Regions from separate parts of the Paenibacillus sp. NPDC056722 genome, predicted to be linked through region 1. Evidence: predicted binding sites of a transcription regulator. Region 1 holds the regulator's gene; each other region holds the start of a gene.
The links. The regulator Rex, encoded in region 1, represses fermentation and respiration genes when NADH is low (regulators of the CRP and FNR family bind a similar motif). The targets are predictions, from matches to a motif close to TTGTGAAATATTTCACAA.
Positions count from the first base shown of each region.

Region 1 (6,811 bases):
CGTCAAGCGTCGACGGAATCAATGTATATTTACCGCTCTCCATGGCTTCTGCCACTGAGAACATTGCTTTATTCCAATAATCATCCAGCATTGCGCTGGAGTGCTGATCGACATCAAGCTTCAATGTGCGGCCGTTGATAGCCGATTTGCCTTCGGTCGAAACATATTGAACCAGTTCACGCATTTTCGTGCCCGGCTTAAGATCGAGTTTCAAAGTCACCTGATCGCGGTTAATAGTAATCTGAGACTTGTTGACACCTTCATAGCCAGCCACTATCTTTTGGAGCGGTTCCTGAATCACAAATTCACGATAGAGAAACCATCCACCAAATAACAAGGCAGCTGTCAACAGTGACGTTAGCAGTACAGGTACAAGACGCAGTTTCAAGAAACGTCCTCCTCTCGATGATTACAACAAGTATATGAATACGTCCCGGTATGCGATGATCCCTATGATCAGGGATTCAATTCGGCATGCCCTCTTGAATACAAATAGTAGTATATCACAGGTGTATATACGAAAACGAAAAAAAGTGTGAATATATTTAAAATTTTTGATTCTAATTTTTACAGATTTATCTAACCTTTTTTATTATTTATCGACAAAGCTCGCCCCAGAACTTAGTTCTGGGGCTTATTTTGATAAAAATATCTACCCGTAAATCTGACATCTGCATCTATACGAATTATCGATGATATACTAATAGATATAATTACAGCGACTAATTTGATATACGATAATCAATACGAAATTATATATTTTATAAACAAAAGAAAGTAACAAAAGAAAGTAACAAAAGAAAATAAAAAAATCAGCAAAAGAAATTAGCAAAAGAAATTAACAAAAGAAATTAACAAAAGAAATTAACAAAAACTAAGAGGAGCAAAGGGGAAGTTTGGAACTGTAGGAGTATCTGTAGGAGTATCTGTAGGAGTATCTGTAGGAGTATCTGTAGGAGCGGAGCGTTCGCCTGAAAGCTTACATAAGAATGGTTCGGCGGGAATGATTTTTACGTGGGAATGATTTACGTGGAAATGATTTCGCGGGAACGGTTCCATGAATATATTTACAAATGTAAACATCCACCCAGAACTTCACTTTCCACACTAGGTAATGCATTATAATTATCTTTCATCGGCTCTCACTGGCTGTCGCCTATTTCAACCGATATTCCCCCACACCAATCGTTTTAACAGCGAGAAAAATAGTCCATCTCCCTAATTAACAGCATTTTTGTACCTTATTTTTCTTGAATATAAAGAAATGAGGAAAATAAGGGCATTATTGTATCTTATTTTTCGAAAAAGCATCGCTGGACGAGTATTCTGGAAGATTTAAGGTACAATATTGCACTTAATTCCTATTAACTCTTAGCTGCAGAGAATTTAAGGTACAAAAATGCCGTTAATTCACTACGGGGATTCTTATTATAGACTTTCTTTTGTCCTGGCCTAGTTTGTTATTTTAATACGTTCCAAATAGATCAATGAATTCTCGTAAAAATCGTCGTTAAGCAATCTCGTTATTGATACTCATCAGACAACATATAGAAACCCTAATCTAAACGCAAACAAGCGAAACCGCCATCCGGTTCGCTTGTTTGTTTTTTCTTAAATCACACTTAACTTCCCCTTACTTTTATCCGTAAAGAAAGCCCAATGAGGTTCAGTCTCAGCGCTTCGGCAAACTGAAACGCCCTCCGATAGGCATTCCGTCAGAAAAGCGGTAGAACTGATAATAATAACGATCTCCTTGTTCATAAAAAAGCTGCCAGGCATATTCCCCGTTATACACACCCGGGAGCAGCCTTTGAATCTTAATATCCGGAAGCTGTGCGCTGATGATGGACCTGATTTTAGCCTCCGATGTGCCCTTGCTCAGTTCTTCGCTGAATACCACATTGTCGCCCTCAGCAACTTTACCGTCCGTTGTAAAGCGAACCCACACCATGAGCTCGGTACCCGCCTCATTTTTCCCTGTCAGCACCCAATACACCGAGTTTTCATCCCAGACCGATTTCTGGGCCTTCTCCATTAGAGTCAAGCCCGCACGGCTCTTGGCAACTTCCTTTGCTGCATCCCGTTCTTTCCATTGGTCTTTCATGATAAAGGCGTAGAACTGAATTAGGCCGAGCAGCAAGAGCAGAAACACTGCCACTCCTATCAGGATCCATTTTTTCCTCTTTTTCAAGTTACAGCTTCCTTTCTACTTGTTCCGCGGCGGTGATGCCTATTCCTCGCCTGTCTACCGCTTCAACAGACCTTCAAAAGTTTCCTGTGCCTTGCGTCGGATAGCCTCTTCATCCAACGTTAGGCACTCCCCGTTCTTCACAATCTGCTTTCCGTTCACCCAGACATGGAGCACGTCTTTAGCGCTGGCAGAATATACCGCATGTGAGAGCAGATCCGTATGCGGCAGGAGGTGCGGCTGGTCGATATCAATGGCAATAAAATCAGCCTTCATGCCGGGAGCAAGTCGGCCCACACTATCCAGGAAAAGTGACTTCGCACCGTACTCCGTAGCCATCAGCATGGCTTCTGAAGCCGGAACAGCTGTGGGATCACCGCTGAATCCTTTATGGATAAGAGCTGCCAGACGCATCTCTTCAAACAAGTCCAGATTGTTGTTGCTGGCTGCACTATCCGTGCCAAGCGATACGGTGACACCTGCATTCAGCAGGTCGATAACCCGGGCAATGCCGCTAGCCAGCTTCAGGTTGCTCCCAGGGTTATGGGAGACCCCGACATGGTGACGGGCCAGAATCCCGATCTCCTCGTCATTCAAATGCACACCATGCGCGACTAAAGATGGTCGTGTAAACATGCCCAGCTTTTCCAAGTGTTCGACAGGGCGCAGTCCGTATTCCTCTACGTTCTGCTCCACTTCCCGCTTTGTCTCCGACATATGCGTATGCAGCGGCAGATCCAGGTCATGGGACGCCTGTACGAACTTGACGAAAAACTCCGGCGGGCAAGTATAAGGAGAATGCGGGGACAGCATCGTTGTAATTCTGCCGTCTGCCTTGCCATTCCAGTCGCGAGCGAACCGGACAGCATCAGCCAGCTTCACATCCTGTACCTCCGGCGGACATAGACCGATAACGCCGCGTGTCAGAACCCCGCGCATGCCGGACTGCTCCGTAATCTCAGCTACCCGGTCCATTTTGTCATACATGTCCAAAAAGGTCGTCGTGCCGCCCTTCATCATTTCAAGTATGGATAACGAGCTTCCCCAGTAGATATCATCCGGGGTAAACTTGCCCTCCATCGGCCACATTTTCTCCTGCATCCAGACCTGAAGAGTCCGGTCATCACCATAGCCGCGCAGCAGCGACATCGCCGCATGACCATGGGTATTCACCAGACCAGGCATGAACAGCAGACGGCTGCCATCGATCACTTGCAGCTCTTCTTCAAGGCACGGCTCTTCTTCGCCTATGTATGTGATGAGATCATTCTCAATGATCATACAGCCGTTCAACACAGACAGAGGAGACCCAGGCACAAGAAACTTCCCGTTACGGATAAGAATCTTACTGCTGCTCATGCCCAATCTCCTCCTTTCCATCTTGCAAATAATAAGCCAGGCTCTGCAAATCCGTTGTGAAGTCGGCCGCATGAACACGGATATGCGCTGGCGTTTTTAGAATTACAGGTGCAAAGTTCAAAATCGCTTCAATACCGGATTCCACCAGGATATCAGCTACATTCTGCGCTTCGGTATCCGGTACAGTAATAATGCCGATACGGATGCCCTGCTCACGGATAGTGCTGCCCAGATCCTTCATGGGTTGTACAATGAGTGAGTTGATTTTCTGACCTACCTTGGGATCATAGGAATCAAAAATAGCGGTTATTTTCATCGTGTCCTTCAAGTAAGCATTGTAGTTGGACAAGGCATGTCCAAGATTACCGGCGCCTACCAGAGCCACGTTAATTTGCTGATCCAGTTTCAGGATATGGCGGATCTTCTCAATGAGATAAGATACATCATAACCGATACCTTTACGGCCGAAGTCGCCAAAATAAGCCAGATCCTTACGGATCTGGGCGGGGTTAAGATCCAGCTTCTGACCAAGTTCTTGAGAAGAAACTGTCGAGATTTCACGTTTTTGGAGATCGTTGAGGAATCGCAGGTATACAGGAAGTCTGCGTACCACCGCCTCCGAGATTTTATCCGATTTCATGTTTTCTCCTCCTAGATTAAGTGAAATAAAGATTCAAACAGAAGACAAAGCGTTACTCTGGTGAAGTTAGGGCTATAAGTCGCAAATCCATCTTCCCCTATATCGGCTTTCTTAAACCAGTGAAAAATAGCTCTGTTTCCCCAACTAACAGTATTTCCGCACCTTATTTTTCTAGATAAATACTTAAAAAGGATAATAAGAGCATTATTGTATCTTATTTTTCAAAAAAGCACCCCGAAAGCGTATTACGGAAGATTTAAGGTACATTATTGCTCTTAATTTAAGTACACCCTTAACTTCAGACTTATTAGGGTACAAAAATGCCGTTAATTACACTTCGGAGATCATTAATGTGTTCTATATAGATTAATCCGATTGTTGAAAATAACGCATTACACGAGGAATGAAAGGGGCATTATTTGCCCCCTTCCTCCAGCCATTCTGCAATTCGGGGAACCATTTGCTCGGTCTTCATATGCTCCATCTTGGGACCGGGCAGCGAATACAGAAAATATTTACCGTAATAGGATTCAATCACCCTGGTATCATAAACAATAACGATCCCCCGGTCTTGTGCCGTCCGAACGAGACGGCCGAAGCCCTGCTTGAAGCGGATAACCGCCTGCGGCACGGAGAGCTTCATGAACGGGTTCTTCTTCTGCGCCTGTAGCAGCTCAGCCTTAGCCTCCGCGAGCGGATGATTCGGCGGCTGAAACGGCAGTCTGACGATGGCCAGGCAGGTTAGGGCCTCGCCCGGAATGTCTACGCCCTCCCAGAAGCTGCTTGTACCAAGCAGCACAGAAGCGTTGCTGTCCTGGAAACGGCGGATCAGCTTGCTACGGCTTCCACCTTCGACTCCCTGGCCCAGTACACTGATATCCTGTGAAGCCAGAGCTTCCTTCAGGGGATCATAGACCTGGCGCAGCATACGGTAAGAAGTGAACAGCACCAGCATCCGTCCGCGTGTGATTACCGCAGCCTCCGCCAGTGATTGCACCAGCGTGTCCACAAAGCGGGCATCGCCTATGCTGCCCTTAACGCTCGGGAAGTCGCGCGGAATGACCAGCAGGGCCTGTTCACGGTACTTGAACGGAGAAGGCAGCAGCGAGGTCATCAGACGCCCCTGCTCCGCTGCCTCGCCGAGCCCCAGATTGTCAATCATGAATTGGAATGATTTATCGACCGACAATGTGGCCGAGGTCAGCACGATGCTGTTCTTCTTGTCGAAGAACAGCTCCTTAAGCTGGGCACTGACATCGACAGGCACCGCATAGAGTTGCAGGGACTTGCTGCGATAATTAGTGCTGGCTTCCAGCCAATAGACAACATTCACGTCGTTCAGATTCATAAAGAAGCGCACCTGTTCGCGAATGGCGCCCAAATCCTTAAAGAGACCCCCAAGATCGGTCACCAGACTGTCCGAGCTGGACTGACCATCCTGTTCACGCATCTCGCTCAGCATCTTCTCACCCTTACGGATGACTTCGCTGAGGCTCAGGTGCATTGTATTCTCTAATGCCGCCAGCTCTTCCCAGTCCTTCGGCTTGCTTCCCGGCTGGAGACGAAGCACAAGCTGTCCCGCTTCCCCTGCGGCCGCATCGCTGCGCTCCGGCAGGAGAGTGTACAGCCTCTCGCTTAATACATCCCATGTCTCCTTCACCGTAAGCAAGTCCGGATAAAGCCTGTCAATGATGACACTCCATTCGGAAGCCTGCTCGCTACCGGAAGTTTGCAGAATCTGACGCAAGGCCGGAAGCTGTCCGTTACGGCTGTCCTTGTAGAGTCTACCCAGAGTATGTGACACCGTAAAATGCTTCATGTGCATGCCGAGATGCTTCCCGGCTACATCCTCCAGATGATGGGCCTCATCAATAACCAGATGCTCATAGGCTGGCAACAATTGATGTCCAGCCTTCACATCTGCAAACAGCTTGGAATGGTTCGTAATTACCACGTCCGCAATACCGGCCTCATGCTTGGCCCGGTGGTAATAGCACTTGCGGAACCAAGGGCAAGCACGGCCCAGGCACGAATCGGTGTCGCTTGCTACCGTCTCCCAGAAATCCCCGCCGCGTCCGCCGAGGTTCAGCTCCTCGTCATCCCCGGATTCACTCTGAGTCAGCCACACGATCATCTGCGCGGCAATGATGGCATCTTCCCTCGGACTCGTAAAGTCCCTTTTATTTATTTTATGTTCAAATTTGCGCAGACACAAATAGTGCCCTCTTCCCTTGAAGATAGCAGCCTTGAACGGAAATGGTACAACTTCGGTCAGCAGCGGAATATCGCGCTCCCGGAGCTGGTCTTGCAGATTAATGGTATGAGTGCTGACCATGACCTTTTGCTCGCTGCGAACGCTCTGATAAATTGCCGGAAGCAGATAACCCAGCGACTTGCCGGTTCCCGTCCCTGCCTCAATCAGCAGGTGCTTGTCCTCGGAAAGTGCGGTTATAACCTCGCTAAACATAATATCCTGGGCTTCCCGGCTTTCATAATGGGGTAACTTGTCCTTGAGCCGTTGTCTAATCTCATCCATATAATCAGAGAAAGATAATGAATGCAGTGGATTAGCACCATGCTGATCCCTTGGAGGCTCCAGCTCTGTCCAGTCGCCTACCTTGAGG
Region 1 covers NZ_JBHTYV010000001.1:951,607-958,417, forward strand. The annotation lists gene ACFRAM_RS04420 (hypothetical protein) at 1-388, opposite strand, end outside; gene ACFRAM_RS04425 (cell wall elongation regulator TseB-like domain-containing protein) at 1,673-2,191, opposite strand; gene ACFRAM_RS04430 (amidohydrolase) at 2,246-3,547, opposite strand; gene ACFRAM_RS04435 (redox-sensing transcriptional repressor Rex) at 3,534-4,187, opposite strand; gene dinG (ATP-dependent DNA helicase DinG) at 4,603-6,811, opposite strand, start outside.

Region 2 (6,811 bases), on a different contig from region 1:
ACAGTCTGGGAGATCAGATAGCCGCTTGTGGAAAAAAGAAACACTCCGGCAATGCCTGCAATAAATCCGCCGAGAATGGCAATAACAATATCTTTTCGCTCCTGTATCATCGCTTTGGACAGAATAGCCAGATCGTTCATGCCAATCCCCCTTCTCTTTGAACATGGATCATCTCGGCATACTGAGGTAGAGTCTTCAGAAGCTCGTCATGCCGGCCCGAACCTACTAATACGCCATTATCCATAAATAGAATGTTGTCAGCATGCTGTATGGTATATAGCCGATGCGCCACCGTGATCATTGTCGCCCTTTGGGCCAGTGTACTTAAGGACTTCTGCAGAATACGCTCCGTGTACAGATCCAAACCTACCGTTGGTTCATCGAACAGGATCAGAGACGGCCGCTTCAGAAAGGCACGCGCCAGAGCCAGACGCTGCTGCTCGCCCCCGGACAATCCTCTCCCGCCTTCACCAACCAAGGTATCATAGCCATGCTCCAACTGGGCGGCGAGGTCAGCAAGCCCAGCCTCTGATGCTGCCTGCTCGACTTCTGCTCTGGACACATTCCGGCCCGTACCTATGGCAATATTCTCAGCGAGTGTACCGGCAAAAATATACGGGTGCTGCGTAATATAGCTCATTCGTTCGAACCACTCGGATTCTGCAAATTGCGAATTCAGATTGCCGTTCACCAGAACCTCACCGGAATCTGGTCTGAGTAGGCCGGCAATAAGATGAAGCAGAGTCGTTTTACCTGAGCCGCTTTTGCCCACAATCGCCACGTTCTGGCCTTGTCCAATCGTTATAGATGGTGTGTGAAGTTCAAACGAATCGGGAAGATAGCGGAAAGTAACGTTATCCAGCTTGATGGACGGAGGCATGACAATGGTATCCAAATGGAATTCAGCATTCCTTGTTCCTTCCTCTTCTTCTTTCGGTCCCTGACTTTCTCCATTCGTTTCAACTATCATCTGTTCAACCTTCCGGATCGCGCCCATGCTTGTGCGTCCGCTATGAAAGGCTGTTCCTGTATTTTTGAAAAGACTATAGTATTCAGGAACAAGAAGCAGGATCAAAAAGGCTGTATGAAAAGTAATCGATTTATAAATAAGCAATTGGATCGCCAGCTCCAGGGCAACAATACCAATGCTTAGCATCACGATGGTCTCCAGCATAAATGTGTTCGTAAACGCAATTCTCAAAATACTCATCGTCGCATCCCGGTACCCCATACTGCTGCGTTCAATTTCTTGCTGCTGGCGCCGGGCCTGCCCGAATATTTTCAACGTCACCAGTCCTCGAACCGCGTTGAGAAACGCACCTGAGAACTCGGCGAGCTGGGCATATTTCTCCTCAGATTTATTCTTGGTCTTTAGTCCCGCCAGAATCATGAATAGAGGGATAAAAGGCGCTGTGCACAACATGATAAAGCCGGAATTGGCATGCTGGGTAAACACAACTATTAAAATAAGCACCGGAATCATAGAAACTTCGATCATACGGGGCATATATTGGCTGAAATAGCTGTCAGCCTCATCCACGGCATCCAGTGCAATACTCACCTTCTCCCCTGCTTGTCCACGAATAGCAGAAGGAATGGAGGCGTGAATCATATTCTGCAGCAGCGCTGCCCGCATATTTCTTTTCGCAGTAGCAGCCATGTTCAATCCGATCCTTCCGTTTCCATAGGATAAAAGACTCCGTGCAGCCATAACAGCCAACAGCATTCCTAGCAGAGCAACCACTGATGAAAGTGTTTCTCCTTGGACAAAGATCCGTTGAACTGCATTCGCTAACAGTGCAGCCTGGCCCACAATAGCTATCCCAAGCCCTAGAGAGAGAACTGCGAGGATAGCGAGGCGATTCCTTTGCACAGACATTTGCTGAGATATCAGACTTGTTTTCCTCTTCACGTTCCTTCCCCTCCTTTAATGTTTCCCCTTTACATAATCCGCATCAAAGAGGAAAAGTCTGAACACTAGAATAAGTGAAGGGATCAGCAGACATAGCCCTCCGACAAAGACAATAATTAAGGCGAGACCCATAGCCGGCGAAGTGGCACTGTTCTGGATCGTAATGTAAGGATCAATGATATAGGGATACTGCCCAATACCGTATGCAAAGAAAGCGCTGAAGAATTGCAGCATGACACATATAAATGCCAATCCGTAGCGGCGCCCATTGTACAGCAGCCACATTGCCGTCATAAAGAATCCAACGGAAATCGCCAGCAGCCACCATAGATCCATCATGTTTTGAAAATGACGCGAATTGTGCTGGCCAAGGTAAATAAAAGCAGTCAGTGCAATAACAATGGTCGGTGTACTCCAAAACAGAGCATAGCTCCGCATCAGCTTCAAGGCACCGGTATCCTCCGCACGGGAGGCATAAAAGGTCAAAAATGCACTGCTGATGAACAAGACAGAAACTATCGCCAGTCCAACGATGCTCCAGGATAACGGGCTTGAAAACAACGCCCAGTAATCAAGCGCAACGCTACCCTGCTCTTTTACAATAAATCCGCCCTCAGATAAGGTCAGCGCTACCGATAAGGAGGCCGGAATAAGCAAGCCGGAAGCTCCGTATAGAAATAAATACACGATGCTGCTCTTGGCCCCATAGTTCTCAAAAGCATAAAATGATCCGCGAATAGCAAGCAGAATCACAGCAATGCTTCCCGGAACAAGCAACGCAGAACCGTAGTAGTAGGCCGTATCAGGGAAAAAACCGACCATACCAATATAGAAAAAGATAAAGAAGACATTCGTAATCTCCCAGACAGGGGATAAATAACGTGAAATCAGACGATTAATCAAGTGGTCCTGCTTGGTCAGGCGAGCATAGAAAGCAAAGAAGCCTGCGCCAAAATCAATAGAAGCTACTATTAAATAGCCATACAAGAACAGCCAGAGCACCGAGATGCCAATCAATTCATAATTCATTACGTGTGCTCCCCTTCTTCTGTAGTGAGATTGCGCTTATCCTTCGCCCACTTTTCCATCTCGACTTCTGCCGGATTATTGTTAAACAAGCGTCTTAACACAAGAACACACATAATCCCCAGTACGATGTAAAGAAGCAGGAAGAAGAAAAATAAAATCCGCACATTAGGGGAAGAGGTTGCTGCTTCATCTACACGCATATATCCCCTGATGATCCAGGGCTGCCGCCCCATCTCAGCATAGAACCAGCCTAATTCGACGCCCATAAAAGCGAGCAGTGCACCCAGGACGATGATTCGAAGCAGCCACTTGTTGAACTCATTACGCTTTTTCCAGAATACAAAGAGGAAATAAAGCAGGGAAATAGCAAGTAGTGCAAATCCAATTCCAGCCATCGCATCAAAGAAGTAATGAATGAGCAGCGGAGGCCATTCCTCTTTGGGGATTTGATCAAGTCCTGTGACTGTTGCATTAAAGTCTCCAAAAGCCAGGAAGCTGAGAATTTTCGGGAGATGGAGTGCACCTATGACTTCATGCTCAGCGTTAAGGAAGCCGAGTAAAATCAAATCTGCGCCCTTTTCCGTTTTAAAATGCCATTCCCCGGCAGCGAGCTTTTCCGGCTGATGCTCAGCCAAAAATTTAGCAGAGACATCCCCTGCCAGCGTATTGAGCAAGCTGAACAGCAAAACTACCCCCATCATAAGTTTCAAGGCTTTTTTGTGGTAAGGCGTAACGCCTTTTCTCAGCATGGTTATAGCTGCAACACCGGCCAAGAGGGCGGCTCCTGTCAAATAAGCGGAGCTTAATACATGAAACACCTTGGAGAAGGTTGCAGCATTCAGCATGGCCTGTAACGGATTAACGGCTGTGAATTGCCCGGCATTCATTACAAAGCCTTGAGGCTGATTCATAAATCCATTGACCGTTGTGATAAACACCGCCGACATCCCGGCTCCCAAGACAATAGGTATCATCAGCAGACAATGAATATACGGATTTTTGAACCGGTCCCATGTATACAAATAGATTCCTAGAAAAATAGCCTCAAAAAAGAACGCAAACACTTCTAAAAATAACGGAAGCGCGATGACATTACCCGCCATTTTCATAAAATTAGGCCAAACTAAAGCTAGCTGTAATGAAATTGCGGTGCCTGTCACAACACCGACTGCTACGGAAATTACAAATCCTCGTGACCACCTCTTGGCCATCAGTGTATAGTGAGGATCTTGCTTGCGGACACCGATGAACTCGGCAATGGCAATCATCAGCGGTATACCGACGCCAAGTGTTGCGAAAATAGCATGAAATCCCAGGGTCATCCCTGTAACCAGCTTACTCCAAAATACCGTATCTACTCCCATAGGCTAATGCCTCCTCTCAAGGTCTGTTCGAATTATAAATATCAGAATTATGCTACTCAGCGTCTCCGTTCTATTTCATTCATAAACCCTTTTTTGAACTCGTAATGAACTAATAGAGATTTTTTTCACAAGATAGACAAAAAGCTTCCCTGCATCCCGTATTACGATTCCTGATATTTAAAATTATTATATCTTCGGTTTGAAGCAATTCAATTAAGGTCACGACTTCGTCTTTAAACGTTCAAGAAAGGATCAACTCTTTCCGACAACTACGTGAACATCATAAAAATAACCCGAACGAGCTATTGATGGATCCTTCAGAGCACCCCTCAAATTCTGATTAACCCAATGTCATCCCCGGCTTCAGCGGCAAGAACATGATTCGTAAGGCATATTTGTAGCACGCCTCTCAATTAGAACCTTTATACAATCCGGACGGCTGGAAATCCCGATCTTATCGCAGAGACTTTGGATAATACATATGAAAAGCAAGATCGATTCGAAGATGTATTCCCAACAAACTTTGATCTAACTTAGTTTTCTAATTTATATAGATGAACAAAAAAGAGGCAATTCCGGCTGGTCAGCCAGGAATCGCCTCTTTTTTAGTTATATATAAGTCAAACAAAAGAAATTAACAAAAGCGAAGCTGAGCGAACAGGGACGTTTGGAACTACAGGCACATAGCTCTCGCCTGGATGCTTTTCATAGGAGAGCTAGCACCGGTTCATAGACTGTCTGTCGACAGATTTCAACCACTAGAAGTGCTATATTCCCCTTCACCAGTCGTCTTTACAGTGAAAAGAAGGCTCCCTCCCCAACTAACAGCATTTTTGTACCTTATTTTTCTTCAATATAGGTAAATGAGGGAAATAAGGTCATAATTGTATCTTATTTTTCGAAAAAGCACACTAAATGGGCTATTTTAGAAAATTTAAGGTACAATATTGCACTTAATTCCCACTCCCCCCTAGCTGTAGATGATTTAAGGTACGAAAATGCCGTTAATCGCACTATAGAACGCTTTTTACAGGTAGATCTCTACGACGTTGCCCTCAGCTTTGCTGAACTGGTCATAGTCTTTACGATCGATGCGGACACCGCCGCTGCGGTAGCGGTTGTGGTTGTCTTTGGTAGCAACATCGTTGCCGTTCACGGTAACCCGCGAAATATCTCCACCTGTCAGATGATAGATGAAGTCCACTTTGGCTCCAGCGTATTCAAAAGTAAACTTCATGCCGTCAAGTGACTCCGGCAGGATCGGATCGAGGATCAGATCCCCGCCCTCTTGGCGAATACCAAGCGCGTTGGAGATCAGCTGGTTCATATAGATCCCAGGACCGCTGGAGTAGATTCTCCAGCCGCCTTTTACCGGAACCTCACCGGTACGCAGCTTGTCAAAGCCTTCTTGCGCTTCATAACGAGTATTGAATTTACCGTCCGAGCTGCTGAAGTAAGAATTCGCTTGGCGCAATTCAGCATTTGGTACTACATCACGGATACCAATCGGGTTGATGGCAGCCAGTCCACTCCAGACCTGATCATTCTTGCCCAGCTTAGCCATCGCTTCCACGTAACGGATATGTGCATGCACATATTGAAGTCCGATTTCGCGGCCGAAGTTCGAAGCCTGCTCTGCACGTTTGAAGTGCTTACTAACTCCGCCGACATATTGAGCCGGACGGTTCATCAACCGCACGCCGTCAGGACAGAACAATTTATCCTGAATCACCGCATAATGCGCTTCAGCCTGTTCAGGCGTCAACAATTCACTGATCATGCTGCGAGTCATCGGCAGGAGACGATATTGAATCCCTGTTTCGGTGTCACTAGGATGCACCATCAGCTTCACTTGTTCCGGGTCTTCCATGTAGAGGAAGCCAGGGATAACTTCGGATTGCAGCATATGCGTGTTGAAATCTTCACGGATGCCTTCAGCCAACTTGCCAAGTTCCTGTGCAATACCTGCATCAACTGTCTCCAGCACTTTGGAGAAGCGGTTCAGCGTCTGATAGGTCAGAGCAACCGTCCAGCTGCTCACCATGTATTGCTTGAGCTGCGGGTTCGCAGGCTGCAACGTATCATCCCAGTCCCCGTCGCCGTAGGAGGATAGATGGGTGTCATGCAGGAAATGGCTTTGGATATAACCGATTTCTTTGCGCGCATGATCCAGCAAGCTTTCAGTCTCCTCCGTGAAGTCGAAGCTATGCTTGCGGGTGTATGGAAGCTGCTCCTGCAGGATTCCATAATCACGGGTAACCGCCAGGTAATCTCCCAATACTTTGAGCGGCCAAACGATAATATCGCCATGGCTCTCTTCCTGTTGAATCTTCGTATACTTATCGAACATGAACCATTGCGGCCAGTTGCCATCATCCTCATATTGGTGAGCGAAGATGGTCAAGATGATCTCACGAACTTGCTCATACTTGTGCGTAGCCATGAAATATTCAACCGGTCCTTGGCAGACGTCACGTGTTCCCCATGCCGCGCCGCCGTATTGCTC
Region 2 covers NZ_JBHTYV010000015.1:6,380-13,190, forward strand. The annotation lists gene cydC (thiol reductant ABC exporter subunit CydC) at 1-140, opposite strand, end outside; gene cydD (thiol reductant ABC exporter subunit CydD) at 137-1,912, opposite strand; gene ACFRAM_RS24975 (cytochrome d ubiquinol oxidase subunit II) at 1,928-2,941, opposite strand; gene ACFRAM_RS24980 (cytochrome ubiquinol oxidase subunit I) at 2,941-4,305, opposite strand; gene ACFRAM_RS24985 (GH36-type glycosyl hydrolase domain-containing protein) at 5,333-6,811, opposite strand, start outside.
Region 2: the regulator Rex is predicted to act here: its motif matches at 4,419-4,436, upstream of ACFRAM_RS24980 (cytochrome ubiquinol oxidase subunit I).

Region 3 (6,811 bases), on a different contig from region 1:
ACCGCATAATTAATAGCCGGAGTGAACGGTGCTTTGAACTTGGATTTAGCCTGTAAGTCCGGCCGAGTCTTCTTGTACTTGATATGGCATACTAGAACAACACCCCAAACCCATATAAAACAAATTGCACTTATAGTAGTGACGATCCCAAAAGCTTGACCTGGAATGACTTTACTTAATAAAGTACCAACCGATATAACGAGCGTAGAAATAAATAAGGAGTTCCCTGGTACATGATTTTTATTTAGCTTGGCAAAATGAGGGGATGCTTGGTTCTTTTTGCTCAAACTATAAAGAATCCGGCTTGTCGAGAACATCCCGCTGTTGCAGGCGGAAGCGGCTGAAGTTAATACGACGAAATTAATAATTCCCGCAGCGATGGGTATTCCTATTAAACTAAAGGTTTTCACGAATGGACTTTCCGCCGGACTGAGATCTGTCCATGGGTTAATGCACAGGAGGACAAACAGTGCGCCAACGTAAAAAAATAGGATCCGCAAAGGGATTTTATTAATAGCAGATGGAATGTTTTTCTCTGGATTGGATGTCTCCGCTGCCGAAACACCAACTAATTCCACGCCGACATAAGCGAATACCACCATTTGAAAAGAAAATAAAAAACCTGAGGCGCCGTTTGGAAAAAAGCCGCCATGCTCCCAGAGATTCCGTATAGTTACCGATCCTGCATCTGTTTTGAGTCCCATGATCAGCAAAACGACCCCGATGCCGATCAAGGCAAGAATTGTAATTACTTTAATTAACGCAAACCAAAACTCCAATTCCCCGAAATTTTTTACAGTTAATAGATTGAGCCCTAATAAAATGATCAGGCAGACGATGGCCGGTACCCATTGCGGGATATCAAACCAATAGTTCACGTATATGCCAACGGCTATAACATCAGCCATAGCTGTCATGATCCAGCAGAACCAATAGGTCCAACCCGTGATAAACGCAGCTCGAGGGCCGAGATAGTCTTCGGCAATGTCCGTAAACGATTGATAACCTGCCTTAGACAACAGAAGTTCTCCCAATGCTCTCATTACAAAAAACACAGCAATCCCCACGATTAAATACGTGATCATGATAGAAGGACCTGCTTGTTGAATCGCTTTGCCCGATCCCAGGAATAATCCCGTCCCAATGGTGCCGCCAATAGCGATGAGCTGAACATGCCGATTAGCCAGCTCTCGCTTTAATTCTGTTTGTGCCATACCTGTTTCCCCCTAAATGGATATAATGCCAATAAAAAAGAGACTGGATGTCATCCAATCTCTAGGTAAAAAGAATATTAAATAATACTTGCCCTGCTAATGATAATCAGCATGACAAATACATATTCAGTACTCTTCTGTCCTTTTGCCTGAGATTGTGAACCCTTCGGCGCCGCAGATTGCCTGCGGTCTCTCCAGAAGCTGCTCCTGCTATAGTGTGATCCATAGCAATCATAGCTTGTGATTTATGAAGTTTATGTTTGTGTAGCGACAGTGTTCTGATATGCAACATATTACATTTAATGTGAATATCCGAACAGTGATAAAAGTCTCTCTGTCACGCAGATAGTATATTATAACATGAAATTCATTAAAATTATGAAGTATCTGTTACTTTAATGACGAAACGTTTTCTTTAATTACGTAAACTATCATGAACAGCACTTTTACGGTTATGATTAATTGTGAAAAAATGCACAAGGGGGCAATTATAAATTATGAAAAAGAAATCAGTGGCTGCGCTTATTCTCATTCTCTCTGTTATGCTCGTGATCGCAGGATGCGGGAATAGTGGCAATAACAGCAGCAGCGGGAACAAGAATCAAGACAACAAGGATGCGGCAAAGGAAGCAACCACGGAAGCTGTTTCAGGAGCATCGGAAGCAAGCTATACACCGCTCGATCAACTGAAGGATACATACGATATCATTATTGTCGGTGGAGGCGGGGCAGGGATGTCTGCCGCGCTTGAGGCTAAAGCCAAAGGGATGAACCCTGTTATTTTCGAAAAAATGCCGGTTGCTGGCGGGAATACAACGAAGTCTTCTTCGGGAATGAACGCTTCTGAAACGAAGTTCCAAAAGGAGCAAGGTATTGCAGACAGCAATGATTTATTTTATGAAGAGAGCTTAAAGGGTGGTCATGATACGAACGACAAAGAGATGCTGCGTTTCTTCGTTGACCATTCCGCCAGTGCTATTGACTGGCTCGACTCCATCGGAATCAAACTGAGCAATATCACCATTACAGGCGGTATGAACGAGAAGCGTACACATCGTCCTGAAGATGGCTCTGCAGTTGGACAATATCTTGTTAAAGGTCTAGTGAACAATATTCAAGAGCAAGGAATCCCGCTTTTTGTGAACGCCGATGTCAAGGACATTACTGAAAAAGATGGCAAGGTCAATGGCGTCAAAGTCATCTTTAACCAAGAGGATGAGAAAACCATTACAGCGAAGGCGGTCGTTGTGACAACTGGAGGTTTTGGGTCCAACAAGGGAATGATCTCTGAAGTCAGACCTGATTTAGACGGATATGTGACAACCAATCAAATCGGCAGTACAGGTGACGGCATTCAGATGATTGAGAAGCTCGGTGGTGTAACTGTCGATATGGATCAGATCCAAGTTCACCCGACGGTGCAGCAAGAAAAATCATATCTCATTGGGGAAGCTGTTCGCGGGGAAGGCGCTATCCTCGTATCCAGCGAAGGTAAACGATTCACCAACGATCTGGGTACTCGTGACAAAGTAACCGCCGCAATCAATCAACTTCCTGAAAATGCAGCTTTTCTGGTCTTTGATTCTGGCGTGAAATCCAGAGTTAAAGCAATTGAACAATATGAGAAGATGGGCTTTGTGATCCAAGCTGATTCCATCGAGACGTTGGCCCAGGAAATGGGTGTGCCGGGTGATCAATTGCAAAAAACACTGGATACCTGGAACAGCTCTGTAAAAGGTAAAGAGGATGCCGAATTCGGCAGAACAACAGGGATGGACAACGACTTGTCCAGCGCGCCCTACTTTGCGATTAAAATCGGTCCCGGGGTTCATTACACCATGGGCGGTGTGAAAATCAACACCAACACAGAAGTTTTAAATAAAGAGGGTAACCCTATCACAGGTCTGTTTGCTGCAGGTGAGGTGACAGGAGGTCTGCATGGTCAAAACCGGATCGGCGGAAACTCGGTTGCAGAAATCATTATTTTCGGTCGCCAAGCGGGGATCAAATCTGCAGAATTTGTAAAAGCAAACTGAGAAGTACACCATTCATCCTTCATATTGGAAAATAAACAAAAGCTTGGACTGATTACAGTCCAAGCTTTTGTTGTAGGTGCAGTCACAATATAATCAGCTCGTCTTTTCATGAAACGCTATGGGGTGAAGGTCTGGATGAACGGGTCAGTGAGAACAGATCGAGTTCCGGCCTGTGCTTTCCACCAAGAGTATCCGTCAATAGCTCTGCCGCTATATTGCTGTAGGCAGTGCCGTTGCCGCCGTAGCCTTCAATGAAGTAACTATGCGGATAATCCGGGTGCGGCCCAATATAGGGCAGGCCGTCACGCGTTGTTCCAAATACGGCGCCCCAGGCGTATTCAACCTCTATGCCGCGGATTTCCGGGAATAATGCTTCCAGCTCCTCCCGTAGCCTTTTACTCTGGGAGAGAACTCTAACCTCGCGCTGCTTGTCATCAGTCAGTGGTTCATCTTTACCGCCGGCAATGATGCGTCCCTCCGGAGTGGTTCTGAAGTAAAGGTAGGGACGAGCTGTTTCCCAGAGCAAGCTTTGCTCATGCCATTTGGGAAGCTCTTTCAGGGGACGGGTCATGATAGCATATGTATTAATCAGTTCGGCACCCCGGTCCTTCTTCATCTCCTGTGTCTCATAGCCCATAGCAAAAATAACATTCTTCGCAAAAATCCGACCATGCCTGGTGTGGCAAATCACGCCGTCTTCCTTGAACTCATAATGCTGCGCTTTGGTCTGTTCGTATACACGAGCCCCGTTCTTGGCCGCCTGATGGATCAGGCTATGCACCGTTCGGAAGGGATTGGTCTCGGCATCTCCCCGGGAGTACAGGCCTGCTGGTTTGGCAAAAGAGTATACCGAAGCAATCTGGTCCTGCTCCCAAAACTCCGAATGAAAGCCGTGAGCGGTCAAATTGCGGTGCTCTTCACGTAGGGTTGGCACATCCTCTGGCTTACTGGCATACAGCAAGCTGGAACGGGGAATGATCTGCGGGTCGATCTCCAGCTTGGCAGGGAGGCCAACAATATTGTCGAGTGCCTTCTGACACAACTTATAGAACATCACACCCTGAGCCTCTCCAAACGTGTTGATACAAGCAGTCAATGACTTGTCATTAGAGATCTGCAATAGCCCAGTGTTAGCGTGTGAGCTTCCGCCAGCTACGGCTCGTTTGTCGATCAAGATCACATCTGCTCCGTTCACGGACAGCTGATAGGAAGTCATGGCTCCGCCCATTCCGCCGCCTACTATCAGACACTCACAGTAGGCATCTCCTTGCAACGCCGGGTAAGCAGGCGGATTTAGCAATGTATCACTCCAGGGCGTTTGCCCGCTGATTAATTTCATCGTCGATCTCCCTTTCGTATCATCGGGCGTAGTATTCGCAGGAAACGATGGACTCATGCATGTTTTGCCTGTGCTGGTTTGCGCTTTTTGGCACATAATGTGCTGGGCCCAGGGCATACTACTGTTGGTTTGAACCATCTATAAGGAGGGAAAACATCATATGCAATCTACACAAATGCAGGCACTCAGCGGTAAAGAGCTGGAATACATCGCCGACTCCATTTCTAATGAGGATTTGCTAATCAAGCAACTGGCGGCTACAGCCGGTTCTACACAGAATCAGGCCGTCCGCCAAATCTGCATCCAGCATATCCAGAGCCATACACAGCACATGGGCATGTTGACACAAATGCTGCAGCAGCACCAGCAATATGCCCCAACGCAGCCACAATAACGCTATTCCAACTTTAAGGAGGTTATCTTAGTGAACGCACAAAACGGATCATTTATGGCGGATGAGGACCTGATGAATACGGTGCTGGCCGACCTGAAACGGACGGTACGCGAATATACCACTGCCGCCACAGAATCTGCCTGTCCATCTGTTCGTCAAGCCTTCAACAATTTGACGATGGATACGCTGCGCCTTCAAGGGGATTTGTATACCCATATGTCGCAAATGAATATGTACACAGCTCCCTCCAAGGCCTTGCGTCAGGATGTGGACAAGCAAATTCAGACTGCACAGCAGACACAGCAAAAATGCCAGCAGTTTGTGCAGCAAAAAACAGGGGGAGTCGGCGACTATAGCCATAATCCCAGCGTGACTCATCAACAGAACAATTCACATAATTCTTACTATATGTAACCCGGCATTGAAGCATGTGAAGCAGATGGACATGACTGTCTGCCAGCAATAGCTTGCTTACAAAAAAGGTTAACCCCTGAAATCAGGAGTTAACCTTTTTACATTTTATAACGAAATTAGAACGATACACTACCCAAAGACGCCAAGCAGCACAATTCCGCAGAAAATGACTACAGAGCTGGCAATACGCTTTAGACCCTGCTGCTCCTTAAGTAGTACGATGCCGAGAAGCGCGGCAAACACCGTTCCAATCTCCCGTAGAGGGCTGATATGAGCAATGGGCGCCTGCTGCATAGCGAACAAAAACAGCAGGTAGGAGCCAGGATTCAAAATGGCCCCAAGCAGCAAAGTATTGCGATTGGCTTGCCATTCCTCTCTGATGCGGGGCGAAGACAATACTGCCGGAGTCAATCCTAGGACGAAGCCGATATTGGTCACTTCCAGCAGAGCAAGCGGCGACAGATGCTGAAGATTCAGCTTATCGACGAATACATAACAGGTGGTGCAGAAACCGACACTGAGCGCCATCAGAATAGGTTTTGCCTGTGTGAGCGCAGTAGCGCTAGGCTGGTTCCTGACACCGCCTGATGAACCTAGAACGATGAACCCGGCCAGCATACAGAGAATACCTGCCCAGCCCACTGGTGATAGCGATTCACCTAATGCGACAATCCCGATGACGGGAACAAGCAGAGTACTTGTGCCTCTCATGATCGGATAAATTTGAGAGAGGTCGCCTAGCTCGTAGGTTCTGGATAAAAGCCAGGCGTAAAGGCCCTGGAGAACCACAGACAACAGCAGCAGGCCATACGCGCTGACTGAAAGAGGGTTGCGCCACAATTCAATGATCAGTACAGGCAAAAGCAATAAAGTGGATATCATCATAATAGACCATAAAAAGACACTTTTGCTGCGGCTTTTCTTGGTGAAAAGACTCCAGACGGCATGAGCCATGCCGGAGGCGATAACTAGCAGTATAGGCAGCAGCATAAATAGTTCCGCTCCCTGCTACTTAGTGCCCGGAAGCCGGATCGGGCTCATGCAGAGGCTGATGTTCAATGAAGGATCCATCTTCCAGACGCAGCCAGGTGTCGAAGGTCTTGGTGCCTTCAGACAGTCTGATGACCCGGGCTCCGCGCATAAAGCCTTCGCGGCCATAGGTATTGAAGCCGCTGGCCCGGCCATAGCTCAGCTTAATACCGTGCAGGCTTCCGCTGTAGTCGTTGATATGGTCGTGACCGCAGAAGGTGCCCAGCACATCACCCATCTCCAGCAGGGTCGCGAACAAGCCCGAATTTACAGGTGCGCTGCACACGCGCTCGAACTTATTTCCGTAGCAGACCTGAGTGTCCCAGACCTCCTGATATTCCGGCACAGGGATATGGAAAAAGGCAAGGGCAGGCAGCTTATCCTG
Region 3 covers NZ_JBHTYV010000002.1:438,596-445,406, reverse strand. The annotation lists gene ACFRAM_RS06500 (amino acid permease) at 1-1,214, opposite strand, end outside; glycine riboswitch at 1,342-1,422, opposite strand; gene ACFRAM_RS06495 (flavocytochrome c) at 1,712-3,250, shown strand; gene ACFRAM_RS06490 (NAD(P)/FAD-dependent oxidoreductase) at 3,357-4,589, opposite strand; gene ACFRAM_RS06485 (hypothetical protein) at 4,750-4,983, shown strand; gene ACFRAM_RS06480 (spore coat protein) at 5,038-5,397, shown strand; gene ACFRAM_RS06475 (DMT family transporter) at 5,527-6,387, opposite strand; gene ACFRAM_RS06470 (metallophosphoesterase family protein) at 6,410-6,811, opposite strand, start outside.
Region 3: the regulator Rex is predicted to act here: its motif matches at 1,677-1,694, upstream of ACFRAM_RS06495 (flavocytochrome c).